DNA from 4 places in the Mesorhizobium koreense genome. Region 3 is predicted to be linked to each of the others. Evidence: predicted binding sites of a transcription regulator. Region 3 holds the regulator's gene; each other region holds the start of a gene.
What was found. Region 3 encodes LexA, which represses DNA repair genes until DNA is damaged. Its sites were predicted from a motif close to TGTTCNNNNTGTGTTCNG; they were not measured.
Positions count from the first base shown of each region.

Region 1: the regulator LexA is predicted to act here: its motif matches at 2,377-2,394, upstream of RBH77_RS07210 (helicase-related protein).
Region 2: the regulator LexA is predicted to act here: its motif matches at 2,507-2,524, upstream of RBH77_RS00485 (YifB family Mg chelatase-like AAA ATPase).
Region 4: the regulator LexA is predicted to act here: its motif matches at 1,983-2,000, upstream of RBH77_RS19430 (cytoplasmic protein).

Region 1 is NZ_CP134228.1:1,504,544-1,509,506, reverse strand. Features, by position in the region: gene RBH77_RS07220 (acetyl-CoA C-acetyltransferase) at 1-849, shown strand, start outside; gene RBH77_RS07215 (beta-ketoacyl-ACP reductase) at 951-1,673, shown strand; gene RBH77_RS07210 (helicase-related protein) at 2,549-4,963, shown strand, end outside.
Region 2 is NZ_CP134228.1:100,112-105,074, reverse strand. Features, by position in the region: gene RBH77_RS00495 (transglutaminase-like cysteine peptidase) at 1-194, shown strand, start outside; gene RBH77_RS00490 (DMT family transporter) at 298-756, opposite strand; gene RBH77_RS00485 (YifB family Mg chelatase-like AAA ATPase) at 918-2,450, opposite strand; gene gshB (glutathione synthase) at 2,594-3,541, opposite strand; gene RBH77_RS00475 (glycosyltransferase family 2 protein) at 3,748-4,963, shown strand, end outside.
Region 3 is NZ_CP134228.1:3,062,941-3,067,903, reverse strand. Features, by position in the region: gene moaC (cyclic pyranopterin monophosphate synthase MoaC) at 1-419, shown strand, start outside; gene RBH77_RS14585 (molybdopterin molybdotransferase MoeA) at 416-1,630, shown strand; gene lexA (transcriptional repressor LexA) at 1,751-2,464, shown strand; gene RBH77_RS14575 (ComEC/Rec2 family competence protein) at 2,458-4,926, opposite strand.
Region 4 is NZ_CP134228.1:4,072,640-4,077,602, forward strand. Features, by position in the region: gene RBH77_RS19410 (DUF5330 domain-containing protein) at 1-124, shown strand, start outside; gene RBH77_RS19415 (SufE family protein) at 218-649, shown strand; gene RBH77_RS19420 (DUF6456 domain-containing protein) at 662-1,495, opposite strand; gene RBH77_RS19425 (helix-turn-helix domain-containing protein) at 1,496-1,822, opposite strand; gene RBH77_RS19430 (cytoplasmic protein) at 2,138-2,413, shown strand; gene RBH77_RS19435 (Ros/MucR family transcriptional regulator) at 2,502-2,927, opposite strand; gene RBH77_RS19440 (S9 family peptidase) at 3,434-4,963, shown strand, end outside.

The DNA.
Region 1 (4,963 bases), 1.6 Mb from region 3:
GTCGCCGGCGGTCAGGAATCCATGTCCATGTCGCCGCATTGTGCGCATCTGCGCCAGGGCGTGAAGATGGGCGACTACAAGATGATCGACACCATGATCAAGGACGGGCTGTGGGACGCCTTCAACGGCTACCATATGGGCATCACGGCCGAGAACGTAGCGCGCCAGTTCCAGATCACCCGCGACGACCAGGACCAGTTCGCGCTCGCCTCGCAGAACAAGGCGGAGGCCGCGCAGAAGGCGGGCAGGTTCAAGGACGAGATCGTCCCGGTCACGGTGAAATCGCGCAAGGGCGACATCGTCGTCGACCAGGACGAATATATCCGCCACGGCGCGACGATAGAGGCCATGCAAAAGCTGCGCCCCGCCTTCGACAAGGAAGGCACGGTGACGGCCGCCAACGCTTCCGGCATCAACGACGGCGCCGCCGCAGTCGTGCTGATGAGCGAGGAAGAGGCGAAGCGCCGCGGCGTCACCCCGCTCGTGCGCATCGTTTCCTGGGCGACCGCCGGCGTCGACCCGAAGATCATGGGCACCGGCCCCATCCCCTCCTCGCGCAAGGCGTTGGAGAAGGCCGGATGGAAGGCTGACGATCTTGATCTGGTCGAGGCCAACGAGGCTTTCGCCGCCCAGGCCTGCGCGGTCAACAAGGACCTCGGCTGGAACACCGACATCGTCAACGTCAACGGCGGCGCCATCGCCATCGGTCACCCGATCGGCGCGTCGGGCGCGCGCATCTTCAACACGCTCGTCTTCGAAATGCGCCGTCGCGGCGCCAAGAAGGGCCTCGCCACGCTTTGCATCGGCGGCGGCATGGGCGTGGCCATGTGCGTGGAAGCGATGAACTAAGGCAGTAGGGCAATAGGCAGGTAGGGCAATAAAAAGAGCGGACTACATACCGCCTGATTGTCCTAATGCCTTACTGCCCTGAACCAGGGAGGAGGAACCAAATGGCAAGGACAGCACTCGTCACCGGTGGCTCGCGCGGCATCGGCGCGGCGATCGCCCTCGCACTGAAAGACGCCGGCTATAAAGTCGCCGCCAACTATGCCGGCAATGACGAGGCGGCCCAGAAATTCAAATCCGAGACCGGCATCCCGGTCTATAAATGGTCGGTCGCCGACTACGACGCCTGCGCGGCGGGCATCGGCAAGGTCGAGGCCGATCTCGGCCCGGTCGACGTGCTCGTCAACAATGCCGGCATCACCCGCGATGCGCCCTTCCACAAGATGACGCGCGAGCAGTGGAACGAGGTGATCGGCACCAACCTGAACGGCGTCTTCAACATGACGCATCCGGTGTGGAACGGCATGCGCGAGCGCAAGTTCGGCCGTGTCATCACCATTTCCTCGATCAACGGCCAGAAAGGCCAGTTCGCCCAGGCCAACTACTCGGCCTCCAAGGCCGGCGACCTCGGTTTCACCAAAGCCCTGGCCCAGGAGGGCGCTCGCGCGGGCATCACCGTCAACGCCATCTGTCCCGGCTACATCGCTACCGACATGGTCATGGCGGTGCCCGAGAAGGTGCGCGAATCCATCATCGCGCAGATCCCGGCCGGCCGGCTGGGCGAAGCGGCCGAGATCGCGCGCTGCGTGGTCTTCCTCGCCTCCGACGAGGCAGGCTTCATCACCGGATCCACCATCACGGCCAATGGCGGGCAGTATTTCTGCTGACCGCATGACCGCCGCCTGAAGGCAAGCCCGGATCGAGGGATAGGGCCTTGGGATAGGCCGAATCCCCCCATTCCGTCGCGCTTCGCGCGCCACCTCTCCCCCACCTTCGTGGGGGCGAGGAAAGGAGACCAAGCCTTGCGGCCGGCGCTTCCCCTCCCCCGTCGGTCGGGGGAGAGGTGGTTTGCGAAGCAAATCGGAGTGGGGGTCGAGTCAGACGTGATCGGTCTGCGCCGATGTGCCGAACCTTTCCGCCATTCAATCTCGCCAGCCGACCTGTCCCGCCACGACACGCAAAGGTTAACGGCTTGCGCGCGCGTGTGGACAAGCCTGTGAATATCCTGTGGATGATTGGTGGGCTGGCGGTGGAAGACACAACATCTAGCCGTGAACATAACAGAAACATGTCGCCATCAGTGATTCGTCGCCGCTTTGTTCCGCCTATGGCCCGTTCGTTAACGCGATTTCGCCCTCGGGCATGTGCTGCGGTAGGAATTCGTCAATTTTCATGAAGAAATTCTTGCACTTGGCCCGAAAGAGCCCGTGCGGAAGACAGCGCGAATCCGCGCCGTTAACCTTTGCAGCGGAGTCGGCCCGGAGTTCAAAACCCGCCGATTCAGCATATGCCCGTTAAAGGCCCCCGCCACGCTAGATATAGGGGTGAACAAACACCGAATTGACGTGAGTCACTGATTCGTCGCCGATTCGTTCCAGACTCGTTCCAGTCGTTAATTCGCGCGTTTGCCGTTTTGCACCGGCGGCGATTTCCTATATGTGGATAGCATGCCCGGAAGGCCTTCCACCGGGGATAGCATTGCAACTTCCGCAGCGAAGGCGCTGCCAGGGGAAGGCCATTTCCCAGAGCTTTCAAAGTCGAGATGAATCTCCAGACCATGCCTGACATCCAGTCCGTGCCCTCGGGGCGCGACGTGACCGCCATACTTGGCCCGACCAATACCGGCAAGACGCATCTCGCCATCGAGAGGATGGTGGCGCATGAGAGCGGAGTGATCGGGCTGCCGCTCCGCCTGCTCGCGCGCGAGGTCTATGGGCGCGTGGTCGAAAAGGTTGGTGCCGCCAACGTCGCGCTGCACACGGGTGAGGAGAAGATCATGCCGCCCGGCGCGCGCTTCTCCGTCTGCACGGTAGAGGCGATGCCGCGCGAGACGGATGCGGCCTTCGTCGCGATCGACGAGGTCCAGCTTGCCGGTGACCTCGAACGCGGCCACATCTTCACCGACCGCATCCTCAATCTGCGCGGCCGGCAGGAAACGCTGCTGCTCGGCGCCGCCACCATGCGCGGCATTCTCGAGCGGCTCTTGAAGGGCGTCTCCACCGTCACGCGGCCGCGCATGTCGCACCTCGCCTATGCCGGCCAGAAGAAGATCACGCGGCTGCCGCGCCGCTCCGCGATCGTCGCCTTCTCGGCGGACGAGGTCTATGCGATCGGTGAATTGATCCGCCGCCAGCGCGGCGGCGTGGCCGTGGTCATGGGCGCGCTCAGCCCGCGCACGCGCAACGCGCAGGTGGCGCTCTACCAGTCCGGCGACGTCGATTATCTCGTCGCCACCGACGCCATCGGCATGGGCCTCAACCTCGACGTCGACCATGTCGCCTTCGCCCAGAACCGCAAGTTCGACGGCTTCCAGTATCGCGACCTGACGGCGGCCGAACTCGGCCAGATCGCCGGGCGCGCCGGCCGGCATCTTCGCGACGGCACCTTCGGCGTCACCGGTCAGGTCGATCCGCTCGCCGACGACCTCATCGAGAAGATCGAGGGCCACGATTTCGAGCCCGTGAAGGTGCTGCAATGGCGCACCGCCTCCTTCGATTTCTCCAGTCTCGACGCGCTGAAGCGCTCGATCGAGACGACGCCCGGCTTCGAAGGCCTGACCAAGGCGCTGCCGGCGGTGGACCAGCGCGCGCTGGAGCATCTGTCGAAGGAGCCCGGCATCCGTGACCTCGCCGCCTCCCGCGAGCGCGTCACGACGCTGTGGGATGCCTGCGCCCTTCCCGACTATCGAAAGATCGCTCCCGCACAGCACGCCGACCTGATCGCCTCGATCTATCTCGACCTCGTGCGCAAGGGCCAGGTGGACGAAGACTATCTCGCCAATCAGGTCGAGCGCTCCTCCTCGACCGAAGGCGATATCGATACGCTTTCCGCCCGCATCGCCCAGATCAGGACCTGGACCTTCGTGTCCAACCGTCCGGGCTGGCTTGCTGATCCGACACACTGGCAGGAGAAAACGCGCGAGATCGAGGATCGCCTGTCCGATGCGCTGCATGAGCGATTGACGAAACGCTTCGTAGACCGCAGGACTTCCGTCCTCATGAAGCGCCTGCGGGAAAACAGCATGCCGGAAGCAGAGATAGGTTCGTCGGGCGCCGTCCTGGTGGAAGGCCACCATGTCGGCGAATTGCAGGGTTTTCGCTTCACGGCCGATCAGAGCGCCGAGGGCGAGGACGCGAAGGCAGTCAAGGCCGCGGCGCAGAAAGCGTTGGCCCAGGAATTCGAGGAACGCGCCGAGCGCTTTTCCGCCTGCGCCAATGGCGACCTGGCGCTGGCCTCGGATGGCACCGTGCGCTGGATCGGCGCGCCGGTGGCAACGCTGACTGCCAGCGACGACGCGTTGAAGCCGCGCGTCATCCTGCTGGCCGACGAGCAGCTCACCGGCCCCGCACGCGATAAGGTCGCCGCCCGTGCCGAGCGCTTCGTCAACTATCAGGTCGAGAGCCTGCTGAAGCCGCTGAACGATCTTTCCACCGCCGAGCAGCTTTCCGGCATGGCGCGCGGCATCGCCTTCCGCCTTGTCGAGAATTTCGGCCTCCTGAACCGTCGCGACGTCGCTGCCGACGTGAAGGCGCTCGACCAGGACGCGCGCGCTGCACTGCGCCGTCTCGGCGTTCGTTTCGGCGCCTACCACATCTTCGTGCCGGCACTGGTCAAGCCGGGTCCCGCCGGCCTCCTGACCCTGCTCTGGGCCTTGAAGAACGACGCCAAGGACAGGCCGGGCTTCGGCGATGTCGTGCAGCTGCTCGCCGCCGGCCGCACCTCGGTCGTTACCGATCCGGCATTCGATCCGGCATTCTACCGGCTGGCCGGCTTCCGCGTGCTCGGCCGACGGGCCGTGCGCGTCGATATCCTCGAACGTCTTGCCGACCTTATCCGTCCCGCACTTGCCTGGAAGGCCGGAACCGGCGTGCGGCCGGAGGGCGCCTTCGACGGCAACGCCTTCACCGTCACGCCGGCAATGATGTCGATCCTCGGCGCCAAGGCCGAGGACATGGAG
Region 2 (4,963 bases), 2.1 Mb from region 3:
CGGATGGCGAGGGGCATGCCGTACTGACCGTGCGCACCGACAAGGGCGATTTCATCCTGGACAATCTGAGCCAGGAGGTGAAGCTGTGGACGCGCACGCCCTACCGCTACCTGAAGCGCCAGGCCGAGGACAACACCGGCCATTGGGTAAGCATCCGCTCCGGCGACAGCATGCTGGTCAGCGCGGTGAAGTAGCCGGCGTCGGTGTTTCCGCGATCGTCCTCTGTCGCGTTAAGCTCCGTGGCGCCACTCCGGTGAATTTGGGTGGCGACGGAAATCGGCCCGTTATCGGCCGACGCTATGATCCCAGCCAGCTTTGCGCCTGGGTCATCGCCGCGCCCGCGACGACCAGCAGTATTCCCACCGCCCTGGTCCAACTGATCGGCTGCGCGTCTAGGCCGAATGCGCCGAACTGATCGAGGATCGCCGAGCCGACGACCTGCCCCAGTACGATGCAGGTGAAGAAGGCGGCCACGCCCAGCTTCGGCGCAGCCATGATGCCTCCGAGGACAAAGAGCGCCCCGGCCGCCCCGCCGATAAGAACCCACCACGGCAGCGAGGCAAGCTTTGACCAGCTTATGGGCACGCGGCCGAACGCCGTCCAAGCGACGACGATCATCGCAAGGCTGATGACGATCGAGCAGGTGGCGGCCGCCAGCGGACTTCCCAGCCTGACCGCCATCTGGGCATTGATGGCCGGTTGCATGGAAATGATCGCGCCGAGGCCGAGCGCGGTGAGAAGATAAAGGACGGTCATGCGCAAAATCTTTCGTGATTGCCGGTTGCCGCGCCCTTGATACGACAAGGCGGCGGCATGGCGCATCCCGTTTCCTGCCCGAACCGCCTGTCTCGTACCGGGTCGGTCGAAATCCGGTTCCGCCGAGCCACGAAAACCCGGCGCGGTCGACGCTTCAAAGCCTATGCCGCTTGCGCCAGCCTCTCGCCCGGTACGCGGTACGAGATCGCCTCCGCCAGATGGATGCGTCCGACCTTCGCCTCGCCGTCGAGATCGGCGAGTGTGCGCGCGACACGTAGCACGCGGTGATAGGCGCGCGCGGAGAAGCCGAGTTTTTCACTCGCATCATAGAGCAGCGCTGCGCCCGCCGCGTCCGGCGCCGCGATCTCCTCGATCAGCTTCGTCGCGCAATGCGCGTTGGTCATGGCGCCGGCCGGACCGAGCGCGGCGAAACGCTCCGTCTGAATGGTGCGCGCTCGTGCGACACGTTCCGCAACCGCGCTCGACGGCTCCGACTTCGCTGGCCGGATGAGGTCGCTCGCGGAGATAGCGGGCACGTCGACCCTGAGGTCGATGCGGTCGAGCAGTGGACCTGAGATGCGCGCCTGATAGTCGCTCTGGCAGCGCGGTCCGCGCGCGCAGCGATAGCCGGGCTCTCCCGCCATCCCGCATCGGCACGGATTCATTGCGGCAATAAGCTGGATGCGCGCCGGATAGGTGACACGGTGGTTGGCCCGGGCGATGACGCATTCGCCCGATTCAAGCGGCTGGCGCAGCGAATCGAGCACCTGGGGCGTGAATTCCGGCAGTTCGTCGAGGAACAGCACGCCGTTATGCGCCAGCGAGACCTCGCCCGGCCGCACCCTCAAGCCTCCGCCAACCATTGCCGCCATGGAGGCGGAATGATGCGGCGAGCGGAACGGCCGCCGGTCGGAAAGCTGGCCGCCGGCCAGTTCGCCCGCCATCGACGCGATCATGGAGATTTCGAGCAGCTCGCGCGCTGAGAGCGGCGGCAGGATCGACGGCAGGCGCTGGGCCAGCATCGATTTGCCGGCGCCGGGCGGCCCGACCATCAGCAAATTGTGCCCGCCGGCTGCCGCCACCTCCAGGGCTCGCTTGGCGCTCTCTTGCCCCTTGATGTCGGCCAGATCGGGTAACGCCCCTGCCGCGGGCCGGATGCGCGCCTCCGGCCGCTTCAGCACCTGCGTGCCGCGGAAATGGTTGGCGATGGCGATCAGGCTGCGTGGCGCCAGAATGTCGATCTCCTCGCCCGCCCAGGCCGCTTCCGATCCCGAACCGTGCGGACAGATCAGTCCCTTGCCGTCGGCGTTGGCGCCCATCGCGGCTGGCAGGGCGCCGGCCACCGGCGTGATCGTCCCGTCCAGAGAAAGCTCGCCCAGCACGACATATTCCGCCAGCGCGTCGCCCGGCACGGCGCCGAGCGCCGCCATCAGGCCGAGCGCGATCGGAAGGTCGTAATGACTGCCTTCCTTGGGCAGATCGGCCGGCGCCAGGTTGACCGTTACCTTCTTCGCCGGCATCGACAGGCCGGACGCATGCAGCGCCGCCTGTACCCGCTCGCGGCTTTCCGCCACCGCCTTGTCCGGCAGGCCGACGATCTGCATTCCCACCTTGCCGGGCGCGACCATCACCTGCACGTCGACGGGGACGGCCTCAATGCCCTGGAAGGCGACCGTGCGCACCCGCGAAACCATGTTGCCCCTCCGTGTCCCTTTCACGGGGCAGACAAGCACGGATCGCGATCAGGTGCAAGAACAATCAGGGAACAAATAATCGTAAAAGCTGTAATCCGGTTGTTGCCGGTTGTGGAAAAGAACAAAGGCGGTCGCGACCGCCGTCAGCGCGTGCCGCGTTTCTCCTCCACCGCGTTCCAGAACAGAGCGGCTATATCCGCCCCGCCGAAGCGCTTCACCTCGCGGATGCCGGTCGGCGAGGTGACGTTGATCTCCGTCAGGTAGTCGCCGATCACATCGATGCCGACGAGAAGAAAGCCGCGTTCCTTCAGCGCCGGGCCGATCCGCGCGCAGATTTCGCGCTCGCGCTCCGTCATCCCGATCGGCTCGGCGCGCCCGCCGACATGCATGTTGGAGCGCGAATCGTGCTCCGCCGGGATGCGGTTGATGGCGCCGACCGGCTCGCCGTCGACGAGGATGATGCGCTTGTCGCCGGCGCGCACCTCCTTCAGGTAGCGCTGCACGATATAGGCCTCGCGGAACATCTGGCCGAACATTTCGAGCAGGGAGGCGAGGTTGCGGTCGGCTTCGAGCAGATGGAACACGCCGGCGCCGCCATTGCCGTAGAGCGGCTTGATGATGATGTCGCCATGCTCGCGGCGGAAGGCCGCCACCTCGAGCGGGTCCTTGGTGATCAGCGTCTCCGGCATCAGGTCGGGGAATTCGGTGACGAATATCTTCTCCGGGCTGTTTCTCACCCAGGCCGGATCGTTGACCACCAGCGTCGCCGGATGGATGCGCTCCAGGATATGCGTCGTGGTGATGTAGTTCATGTCGAAGGGCGGGTCCTGCCTGAGCAGTACCACGTCCATCTCCGAGAGGTCCGTCCGAACAGGCTCGCCGAGCTCGTAGTGCTTCTCCGCCCTGTCCACGACGGTAAGCGCCTCCACCCGCGCAAAGACCTTGCCGCCCAGCATGGAAAGGCGATCCGGCGTGTAGTGGAAGAGCCGGTGGCCGCGGCGCTCAGCTTCCAGCGCCAGCGCGAAGGTCGTATCGCCGACGATGTGGATGGTGGACACGTGGTCCATCTGGATTGCGACGCTGAGTGGCATGATCGGGCTTTCCTCAATTTGTCAGGCCGAATGCTCTACATAATTTCGAGACTGTCTGCCAATCGTCGCTTTGTGCGGGATGCATCCAAGGTCGGATTCGTTACCGTTCTCCCGATCGGATCATCAGAATCTTAAGCCTTTTCGGTCAAATTCGTCGCCGGTGCGGGCGGGACCGGCACCGCTGTGGAGCGTGGACCGGAACTGAGATGAACGCCGTCTTCCCCTTGCGCGAAAGCCTGCAGGACGAAATCGAGCTGACAATCCTGATGCCCTGCCTCAACGAGGCGGAGACGATCGCGGTTTGCGTGACCAAGGCGCTTGCCTTTCTGGCCGGATACGGGATTTCGGGTGAAGTGCTCATCGCCGACAATGGCAGCACGGACGGTTCGCAGAAGATTGCCGCCGATCTCGGCGCCCGCGTCATCGCGGTGTCGGACAAGGGCTATGGTGCTGCGCTGCGCGGCGGGATCGCCAGGGCGAGAGGCCGCTACATCATCATGGGCGACGCCGACGACAGCTACGATTTCTCCGCGCTGGAAGCTTTCGTCGACCGGTTGCGCGCCGGCGCCGACCTTGTCATGGGCAACCGCTTCAAGGGCGGGATCGAACGCGATGCCATGCCGGCTCTGCATCGTTATCTTGGAAACCCGGTGCTGAGTTGGCTCGGGCGGCTCCTGTTCAGGATCGACGCAGGCGATTTCCATTGTGGTTTGCGCGGGTTCAACGCCGTGTCCATCCGCTCGCTCGATCTGCACACGACAGGCATGGAATTCGCCAGCGAGATGGTTGTCCGTAGCGCGCTTCAGGGCCTGCGCATCGAGGAGGTGCCGACAACGCTCAAGCCGGATGGGCGCAGCCGCCCGCCGCACCTGCGGACATGGAGGGATGGCTGGCGGCATCTCAAATTCCTGCTGATGCACAATCCGAAATGGCTGTTCTTCATTCCGGGCATGGCGCTGTTCGGCGTCGGCTTCGTGCTCGCGTCCTTGCTTCTGTTCGGGCCGTTGGACATCGTCGATAATCTCTCGCTCGACCTCAATACCTTCATGGCGGCCTGTTTCATGATGGTTTCGGGCGTGCAACTCGTGACGGTCGGCCTGCTCTCCCGATATTATGCGCATATCACCGGCTTCCTGCCGGCAACCAGCCGGTCGGACTGGCTGATCCGCAATATCAGTACGGACCGTCTGGCGCTCGGCGCCGGGATCATCTTCGGCGGCGGCGGGCTTTTCTTCGGCTACGCCCTGGCGCGTTGGGCGCAACTCGGCTTCGGGCCGCTGAACGAACCGGAGATTCCCCGTATCGTGATACTCGGCCTCAGCCTGATCGTCATTGGCCTCCAGCTCTTCTTTTCGGCGTTCCTGCTCGGCGTGCTCGAGATCCCGGTTTCCAGCCGCCGGATCGGAGCGGCGCCGGGCAGGA
Region 3 (4,963 bases):
CCGAAACGGAGCGTCTGGCGGTCGCCGAGGGCACGGTGACCATGCGGCCGGAGACCTTAAGGCTCATCCTCGCCGGAGATGCAAAAAAGGGCGACGTGATTGGAACCGCGCGGATCGCGGGCATCATGGCGGCGAAGCGCACGCATGAGTTAATTCCGCTATGCCATCCGCTGCTTCTGACCAAGGTCTCCGTCGATATCAGGCCGGATAATGCGCTGCCGGGGCTTCGAGTTACCGCAACGGCGCGCGTCACCGGCAAGACCGGCGTTGAGATGGAGGCGCTGACGGCAGCGTCGGTTGCCTGTCTCACCATCTACGACATGGCCAAGGCCATCGACCGCGGCATGGTGCTGGGTGGCATCCGCCTGATCGAAAAGAGCGGCGGCAAGTCAGGTGACTATAGGGCTGAGGGCGCATGAACACCGGCGACCTGCTGCCTGTCGACAGTGCGCTGGAGCTTCTTCTCGCCGGCGCTGCGCCGCTTGCCAAGGAGAACGTGCCGATCGGAGAAGCCGCCGGCCGGGTGCTCACCGAACCGCTCGCGGCGCTGCGCACGCAGCCCCCCTTCAACGCCTCGGCGATGGATGGCTACGCGGTCCGCACCGAGGACATTGCCGCCCTCCCCGCGCGTCTCAAGATCATCGGCGCCGCGCAAGCCGGCAAGCGCTATCCAGGCACGGTCGGCAAGGGTGAAACCGTGCGCATCTTCACCGGTGCGCCGGTACCAGACGGCGCCGACGCGGTCCTGCTGCAGGAAGACGCCCGCATCGTCAGCGAAGGCCTCGTCGAGGCTCTGGAAAGCGTGGCGCGGGGACGGCATATCCGCCGTGCGGGCCTCGATTTCGCCGAAGGTGAGCCGCTCCTTCCTGCCGGCCGCGTGCTCGACCCCGCCGCGCTTTCGCTTGCGGCCGCCGCGAATCATGCGGAGGTTCCCGTGGTGCGGCGGCCGCTGGTTGCGATTGCCGCGACCGGAGACGAGTTGCTGCTGCCCGGCAGCCACCCCGGCCCGGACCAGATCATCGCCTCGAACGGCTATGGCGTCGCCGCGATCGCGCGCGATGCCGGCGCCGAAATCCTCGATCTCGGCATTGTGCCCGACGACCGCAAACTCATCGCCGCGGCGCTCCGCCGCGCGCTGGCCGCGGGCGCCCATATACTGGTCACGCTCGGCGGCGCTTCCGTCGGCGATCACGACCTCGTGCGCGAGGTGCTGACGGCTGAAGGCATGACGCTCGATTTCTGGAAGATCGCCATGCGCCCCGGCAAGCCGTTGATGTCCGGGCGTATCGGGCAAACGCGCGTGCTCGGCCTGCCCGGCAACCCGGTATCGAGCATGGTCGGCAGCCATCTTTTCCTAGTGCCACTGATCGCGCGGCTTGCAGGACGGACGCATCGTCCCGACGTCCGCGAGGCCCGACTCGCCGAGGCCATGCCCGAAAACGACCGCCGGCGGGACTATGTGCGCGCAGCGGCGGAGGAGACGTCGGAGGGCTTGCTCGCCGCGCCTTTCGGCATACAGGACTCTTCCATGTTGAGGACCCTTGCCGCCGCCAACTGCCTCATCATCCGCGAGCCACACGCGCCCGCCGCGGCGGCCGGCGATCCGTGCCGGGTACTTTTCATCCGCTGAAGGCAACCAAAGCCGATTTTCACCGTGGTTCATTGAAATTTAAACGGTTGCGGAACACAACTGGAACAGATAGTGTTTGTTCTGGTTTTGTTTACTACGCTGATTCTCGGGGAAATCGCGATGCTCACGCGCAAACAACACGAACTCCTGATGTTCATCCACGAAAGGCTGAAGGAGACCGGCATTCCTCCGTCCTTCGACGAGATGAAGGACGCGCTCGACCTCGCTTCGAAATCCGGTATCCATCGCCTCATCACGGCACTTGAGGAACGCGGGTTCATCCGGCGACTACCGAACAGGGCGCGCGCGCTCGAAGTGCTGCGCCTGCCTGATTCCATTGCGCCGGGCCTCAATGCCAGCCGCCGGTTCTCGCCGAGCGTGATCGAAGGCAGTCTTGGCCGCAAACAGCCGGAGAAGTCGCGCGTTCCCGCCGCGAGCAATGACGATGCGGCTGGTGTTTCCGTCCCCGTCATGGGGCGCATCGCCGCCGGTGTGCCTATCGATGCCATACAGCACCAGACCCATTCGATCGCAGTGCCGCCGGAGATGCTTTCCGGCGGCGATCACTATGCGCTCGAGGTCAAAGGCGATTCCATGATCGAGGCCGGAATCCTGGACGGCGACACGGTCATCATCCGCAACGCCAACACGGCCAACCCGGGCGAGATCATCGTGGCGCTGGTGGACGACGAGGAAGCCACCCTCAAGCGCTTCCGGCGCAAAGGTGCGTCCATCGCGCTCGAAGCAGCCAACCCAGCATACGAGACACGCATCTTCGGTCCGGACCGGATCAAGGTGCAGGGCAAACTGGTCGGGCTGATCCGCCGCTATTGAGTGGACGCGGCATGAGTGAGGCTACTCTCATGCGGTTGCCTATCCCGGTATGGCGGATTTTTGTGTGACCCTTTTTCGCTACGTTGCCGGCGCTGATAAGGTGGCAGGCCGCGTGCTGCGCGTGAATAGGTTCTCTCGGCATGCCATGGGCGGTAATGCTTTTCGATCGAGTATTCCACGGTCGGCTGGAAGCCCTTTGCAGTCTCTTCGAACGTAACGACAGCAGCGCCGTAACGTGCCAGGTCACGCTTGGTGATGATGACCGGGCCAGAGGCGATGCAGGGATCGTTCGCAGTCGCGTCGTCGATGACGATCAGGCTGGCGATTGCGCAGACGTTGCCGGCCGCTTTCTCCGTGGCTGCGTGGGCGATCACCACCCCTTTCGCATTCCACGCGACGCAAAGCGTTTTGGTGCAGGCAAACGGCACCTCCGGCGCGGCTTTAGGTATGGCAGACGCGGTGGTCGCGCCCGGCTTTACGATGGCTGTCGCCATCATGGCGCGTGCCCAGTCTTCCATTGTGAAGCCGTTCGGACGCTTGCGGTTGACCGTCACGCGACCGTCTGAAAGCTTCAGCGCAACAAGGCTCGCGTCTTCCGAGACGAAGAGTTCCGGCGCCGGTCGCCGCGCAATGAGCGCGATACCAATGGCGATCAGCGGCAGCGCCGCAATCCGGAACCATGTCGTTGCAAGGGTCAGGATCACGAGCGCCATCGTTAGGAAGACAACCGCGGAACCCGGCAAAATACCGATCGCGTCGAAGGGTGAATGTTTCGACAGCGCGACCGCGATCTCGGTGAACAGGCCGATGCCCTTGCCCATGATGGCGAAGGCCGCCCCGTCGAGGCCGAACGGCATCAGCACGAGACCGAGTACCAGGAACGGCATGACGATGGCCGAGATAATCGGCATGGTGGCGAGGTTGGCAACGAGGCCGAGCGGTGAGACGCGCTGGAAATGCCATGCCGCGAAGAGAGCCGTGGCCGTTCCCGCGACAAGCGAGGTCGCGGCGAGACCGACGAAGTGCCGCACCGTCGCACTGCCACCCCGCCAGAGATACGACGCCGATTGCGGAGGGGGCGCCCGCCTCTGCCCGCGCTGGCGCCATTCACCCCAGGCGGCGTAAGCACTGATCAGCGCGGCCGTCGCGGCGAACGACATCTGGAAACTCGGTCCGACGATCTCATGCGGGGCGCTCACCACCACGGCGAGCGCGGCGAGCGCGAAATTGCGCATGCTGATCGCGGCCCGGTCGAACAGCACCGCTACCAGCATGATCGCAAGCATGATGAAGCTCCGCTCCGTGGCGACGCCCGCCCCGGATATCAGGAGGTAGAAAGCGATCGCCGCGAGCGCGACGGCGGCCGCGTATTTCTTCGTTGGATGACGCGAGGAAAAGCTTGGGAACAACGCAAAGCCGAGCCGCATGAACACGATGACGATGCCTGCGGCCAGCGCCATATGCAGACCGGAAATCGACAGCACATGCGCCAGCCCGGTGATGCGGAGCGCTTCGTTGATGTCGTCGGGAATGCCGGACTCGATGCCCGCGACCAGTGCAGCACCGATTTCACCATTCGGCCCGGGTACGGCGGCCCGTACCCTGTCGGCAAGCGCATTGCGCAGGCGGGCGATGCCCGCGGCGGTACGCTCATAGAGCGTTGGTGGAGCAGCAAGTGAAATGCTCTTGGGATTGGTCAGGAAAAAGCCGCTCGCGCCGAGCCCGTCAAAATAACTCCTGAAGGAAAAATCGTAGCTAGAGGGCCTGAGCGGTCCGCTGGGCGGGAACAGATGCACGACGCCTTCGACGCCCGAACCCGGTTGCATGCCCGGCGGGATGGTACGGGCGCTGGCGCGTATACGGTCGGGTGCATAGCGCAAATGCGGACGCGAGGTGGAAACAAGGTCGATCGTCAGACGTACACGGCCGCTCGCCTGATGCTCGACCGTCACGACGCGGCCAACGATCCGAGTGGTGATGTCGGTTCCGAGCATCTTCGTTGCGGCACGCCACGTCTCGAACTTGCCGGCAAGCGCCCCGGCAACCACCAAGAGCGCGGCGAGCAGCACAATACGGAGCAGGAATTTCGACCGCGCGAGAAAATAGGCAGCCGACAAGGCAACAACGCCTGAAAGAAGCGGGGCGAAAGGCGGCTCCCAGGAAATATGGAAATAGGCGAGAGCTCCCACCGACAGGCACACCGGCACGAACAGGAACAGGGTGCCGCGCTCCCATTCGGTGATCGCCGCCTCACGGATGGAGGTCCGGAGGCGCGCGAAAGCCGCCCTCGCGCCGGCATATCCGTATCGATGCGGCTCCGCGCCGGTTGTTTCGCGCGTTCTTCCTGGAGGCGGTTCTCCACCGGCCGGAGCTTCCCGGTCGAATGGCATCGGACGATCGAGAAGGCGCGCGTCGAACTGCGACCGCTCGTCGCCGATCTCTTTCGCGTTGTCGTCCCCCATACGCCTTCCCCGCGCCGAAAGGCTTGCGCCCCGGCCC
Region 4 (4,963 bases), 1.0 Mb from region 3:
GATCGGAGTCAGGGCGCGCGCCGGCGCGAAACTCGCATACGAGATGCTCGACAAGCATTTCGACGACAAAGACGGCTCGCTGACCACCGGTAGCATCGCAAGCGCCGAGAAACCGGCGGAATAACGCCGGTCTGGCCTACCGGCCCGCCAGCCAAAAAAGCCGCCGCACGTCCCGAATCTTCGTGACGGCACGGCGGCCGCTCACTATATCGATTACATGTCCAGCAATATTCAGGCCATACGCGACGACTTCGCCTTCCTTGACGATTGGGAAGACCGCTACCGCTACATCATCGAACTCGGCAATGAACTTCCGCCTTTCCCCGAAGAGGCGCGCGATGCCGGGCACAAGGTGCAGGGCTGCGTCAGCCAGGTGTGGCTCTTCACCCACCGCACGCAGGAGCCCGACCCGGTACTGACCTTCGACGGCGATTCCGACGCCCACATCGTTCGCGGGCTGGTGGCGATCATGCTTGCGCTTTTTTCAGGCAAGCACGCCAGCGAGATCGGACGGATCGACGCGGAAGGCGTCATGACCGAACTCGGTCTCGACGAGCACCTGACGCCGCAGCGCGCCAATGGCCTGCGCTCGATGGTGAAGCGCATCAAGCGGGACGCCGAAGAATCCCTTGCGATGGAAGGCTCCTGAGAGACGCGCCGCCTATTCGGCAGCGACGGGATTAAGCCGCGGGCGGTAATCGTCTGCTCCCCAGTGCAGAACGCGACGATGCGGACGTTCTTCCTTCGGGCGCTCGTAGTGACGGCTGAGCACACTTAGCGCTGATTTCAGCATGATCTTGGCGGAACGGGCCGGCCAGCCTCTTTCCATCTCGATCGTCTCCAGGCCTTTGAGGAAACAGCATACGTCGATGAGGACACCGGAGAGTTCCGGGCCCACCGCGTCGACCGCATGCTCAATCCGCTGCCTCGCCGCAAGCGCCGCATCGGTCAGTTCGGCAATTCCTCCGGCACCGCCGTCGCGCCGCCCTGACGCGATCGCGGCCTGCCAGTTGGCGCCGAGCCTCGGCATGATGCGGGCGCGCGTATAGTCGGACCTCAACCTTTCGCCCGAGCGCCATTCGGCCTCGGCCAGAAAGGGAGTACCGTCCTTCGTTTTGCGGCGGGCAAGCTGGGCAAGTGGCGATTCCGCCATATTCACGTCGGCGACGATCCAGCCATCAGCCGTATCGAACCGCTGCGGCGTGACCTCGCCATGCTGTTCGCGATAAGGATCCTTCCGCGCGGCCGTTCGCCTCAGGGCCGCCTCGCCGGCGGTCGAAAGGCGCACGGCGCCACCGGCGCGGGCAATCAGGCCGGCGGCGGCCAGTGCCGCAAGTTCGGCGTGTCTGGCGGCGATCGTGCCGCGCTCGCCGTTCTCCAGGAGGACGGACTTTTCATCCGATGCCGGCCTGATTTGCACAGGACCGGCCACAAGGAACTTCAGAATCCGGAGCCTTTTCCTTTCGGTCTCGCCCGGCTTTTCCCGAGCCGCCATTCAGATCGTACCCCGCTCACGGAAGGCGGCGCCGGCGACGCGCTCCATCGTCGCCACGATGCGATCAAAATCGGCATCGTCACGCATGTCCTCGACTAAATGACACGCGTAGAGCACCGTCGTGCGGTCGCGGCCGAAGCCACGTCCGACATCGGCCATGGTCAGCCGCAGCACGACATGTCCTACATACATCGCGATCTGACGCACACGGGTGATGTCCAGAGTGGAACGGCCCGGCCGCCGCAATTCCTTGCCACTGACATTGAAAAGGGCCGAGGCGATATCGATCAGGCAATCGCACCATTCCACTGCCCGATCGTACTTCATTCCATATGACGCCCGGCAGTCGCCAACGACGCACGGCGGGCTCGCCTCGCGCGCTCGATCGATCTCCAAGGTGGTTGCGGGTCGGGTGGCTGTCGCTTGTTGCACTGAACATATCCCTCCTGATTAGGAATATGTTCTTATATCGAAACCGCGCCTATGCGTGAACAAAATACGAACATTAAATTCTGTGTGAAACAATCAATGGATTGATTTCGCTGGCCTATTCCCCATCGCCTATGCCCTTCCCCAACGAATTTTCTCCCCGTCTTTATGGGTCGCACGACAATTCGCCTCCCAACTGCGCGAGGAACCCCGATGGATCGGCTGACCCAAGAGATCGACGACTACAGGCGAAAGAAGGAGAGGATAGCGACGGAGGCCCGGCAGCGCGCCGCGCTGTTCCTCACTTGCGGCATCGACATTCCCGAACTGCTCTCGGCATCCGCCATGGAGCGGGATCGTATAACAGTGCGGTTACTGCGGTTGATTGAACGGGAACGCATCAAGGGCGCGCGGCGCCATTGGAGCTACGATCTCAACAGGCATATCGCGCTGAAGCAGGCACTCGACCGCCTGCGCGGAAGCAAATGAGGACTGGACGGCACGAAGATTTTATCCGTGCGCCCGACAGCAAAACGGCGCCTCGCGGGCGCCGTAGCCTTATCATCGCCGAAGATGCTTACCGGCCCTTCGCCTTGCGGCCCAGGCCCATCTTCTTGGCCAATTGCGAGCGCGCCGCGGCGTAGTTCGGGGCCACCATCGGATAGCTGGAATCGAGGTTCCACTTCTCGCGATACTGGTCGGGCGTCAGGTTGTAGTGGGTCATCAGGTGCCGCTTGAGCGACTTGAATTTCTTTCCGTCCTCCAGACAGACGATATAGTCGTCGTGGACCGAGCGCTTGGGATTGACGGCCGGCTTCTGCTTGTCGACGGGAGCCTGTTCGCTGGCGCCGCCCACACGACCAAGCGCCGCATGAATGTCAGCGATCAGATTCGGAAGCTCCGAGACCGGAACAGGATTGTTGCTGACATAAGCCGCAACGACATCGGCCGTAAGCTCAATGAGCATGTCGGTGCTTCTGGCAGGTGATTCATTCATATCCATTCTCTGACCCTTCGATAGAACTTGGACTCTGCTGTTCCGCTTGTCTCTTTTCTCGGAATTCAGCGATACGAAACCAAGAAAGCTGACGCTTACACGACTCGCATCAGGCGGCACCTAACTGCCGCTTCGAATAGTATAAGTCAATTCACTAATTCTATTTTCCGGCTAAACATGCTCGATTTATCCTGTAGTCTTACAGAAATAATGAACGCCACAACTTTAACGCGTTTCACAACATTGCGGCGAGAGACAGGCAGACCGTGCCTGAAATGCGGACCGTTTCTGAAATATTGCTGACCTGCCATGCGGCGGAGCTTTTCATACAGGGCGGCAAATGGCGGAGACGGGCGAAAGCCGTTCAACCGGAAAATGCGGCCATCTGCGTGATTTCCATGGCCGTCTTACACTTTTCGCATATTGCGTTATATCCAAAAGATGGAACAAGCGACGGCGTACCGCCTTCGAGCCGATTTCCCATTCTTCCAAACTTCCCCCCCAGAGGCTTCATGACCGCCAAATTCGCAGACATTCCCGCGCCGCAGACCGAGACGCGGCCCAAGGCCGATAGCTGGCACGGCGTCAGCCGCGTCGACGAATATGCCTGGTTACGCGCGGAAAATTGGCAGGAGGTATTCAAGGACCCTTCCCTACTCGACCCGGCGATCCGGTCGCATCTGGAAGCCGAGAACATTTATCAGGCAGCGATGATGGCCGACACGGCCGAATTGCAGAAGAAGCTGTTTTCGGAGATGCGAGGCCGCATCAAGGAGGACGATTCCTCCGTGCCGATGAAAGACGGCGCTTTTGCCTATGGCACATCCTTCAAGGCCGGCGGCGAGCAGCCGCGCTTCTTCCGGACGCCACGGGAGGGTGGCGAGGAGCAAATCCTGCTCGACGGCGACAGGGAAGCCGAAGGCAAAAGCTATTTCCGCCTCGGGGGAGCGGATCATTCGCCCGACCACAAGCTGCTGCTCTGGGGCTTCGACGACAAGGGTTCGGAGTTTTACACGCTCCATGTCCGCGATATCGACGGCGGGGCCGATAACGCCGACAGCGTCGCGGACACGGGCGGCGCAGGCACCTGGGACGCGGAGGCAGCCGGCTTCTTCTATACGCGGCTCGACGCCAATCACCGGCCGTCAAAAATCTACTACCACACGCTCGGGAAGAAGCGTGACCGGCCGATCTACGAAGAGAAGGATCCCGGCTTCTTCATGGATGTCGGCGGGACGCTGACCAACCAATGGATATTCATCGCCATTCACGATCACGAGACATCGGAATACCGCATCCTTCCGGCGAACGATCCAGGCTCAAAGCCGCATTTGGTGGCGGCGCGCGAGACAGGCCTGCAATACGATCTCGAAGACGGCGGCGATATCTTCTTCATCCTGACCAACGCCGACGGCGCCAAGGATTTCAAGGTCATGACGGCGCCGACCAGCGATCCGGGCCGGGCCAACTGGCGCGAACTTATCCCTCACGAACCCGGCAGGCTGGTCCTCTCGATCATGGCCTTCCGTGACTTCCTGGTGCGGCTCGAACGCAAGGACGGGCTGCCGCGCATCGTTATCCGCGAGCGCGCCACCGGCGAGGAACATATGATCACCTTCGAGGAGGAAGCGTATTCACTCGGCCTTTCGGGCGCCCTTGAATACGACGCGGATGCGATTCGCTTCTCGTATTCCTCCATGACCACGCCATCGCAGGTCTATGATTACAACATGCGCACGCGCGAAAGGACGCTGCTCAAGACGCAGGAAGTGCCTTCCGGCCATGACGCCAACCAATATGTTACGCGGCGCCTGATGGCGCCTTCATATGACGGCGAACGCGTGCCGATCTCGTTGCTCCACCACAAGGATACGCCGCTCGACGGCAGCGCGCCCTGTCTGCTTTACGGCTACGGCGCCTATGGCATCACGATCCCGGCGTCCTTCAACACCAATTGCCTTTCGCTGGTGAACCGCGGCTTCGTTTATGCGATCGCGCATGTACGCGGCGGCAAGGACAAGGGTTTTTCCTGGTACGAGGAC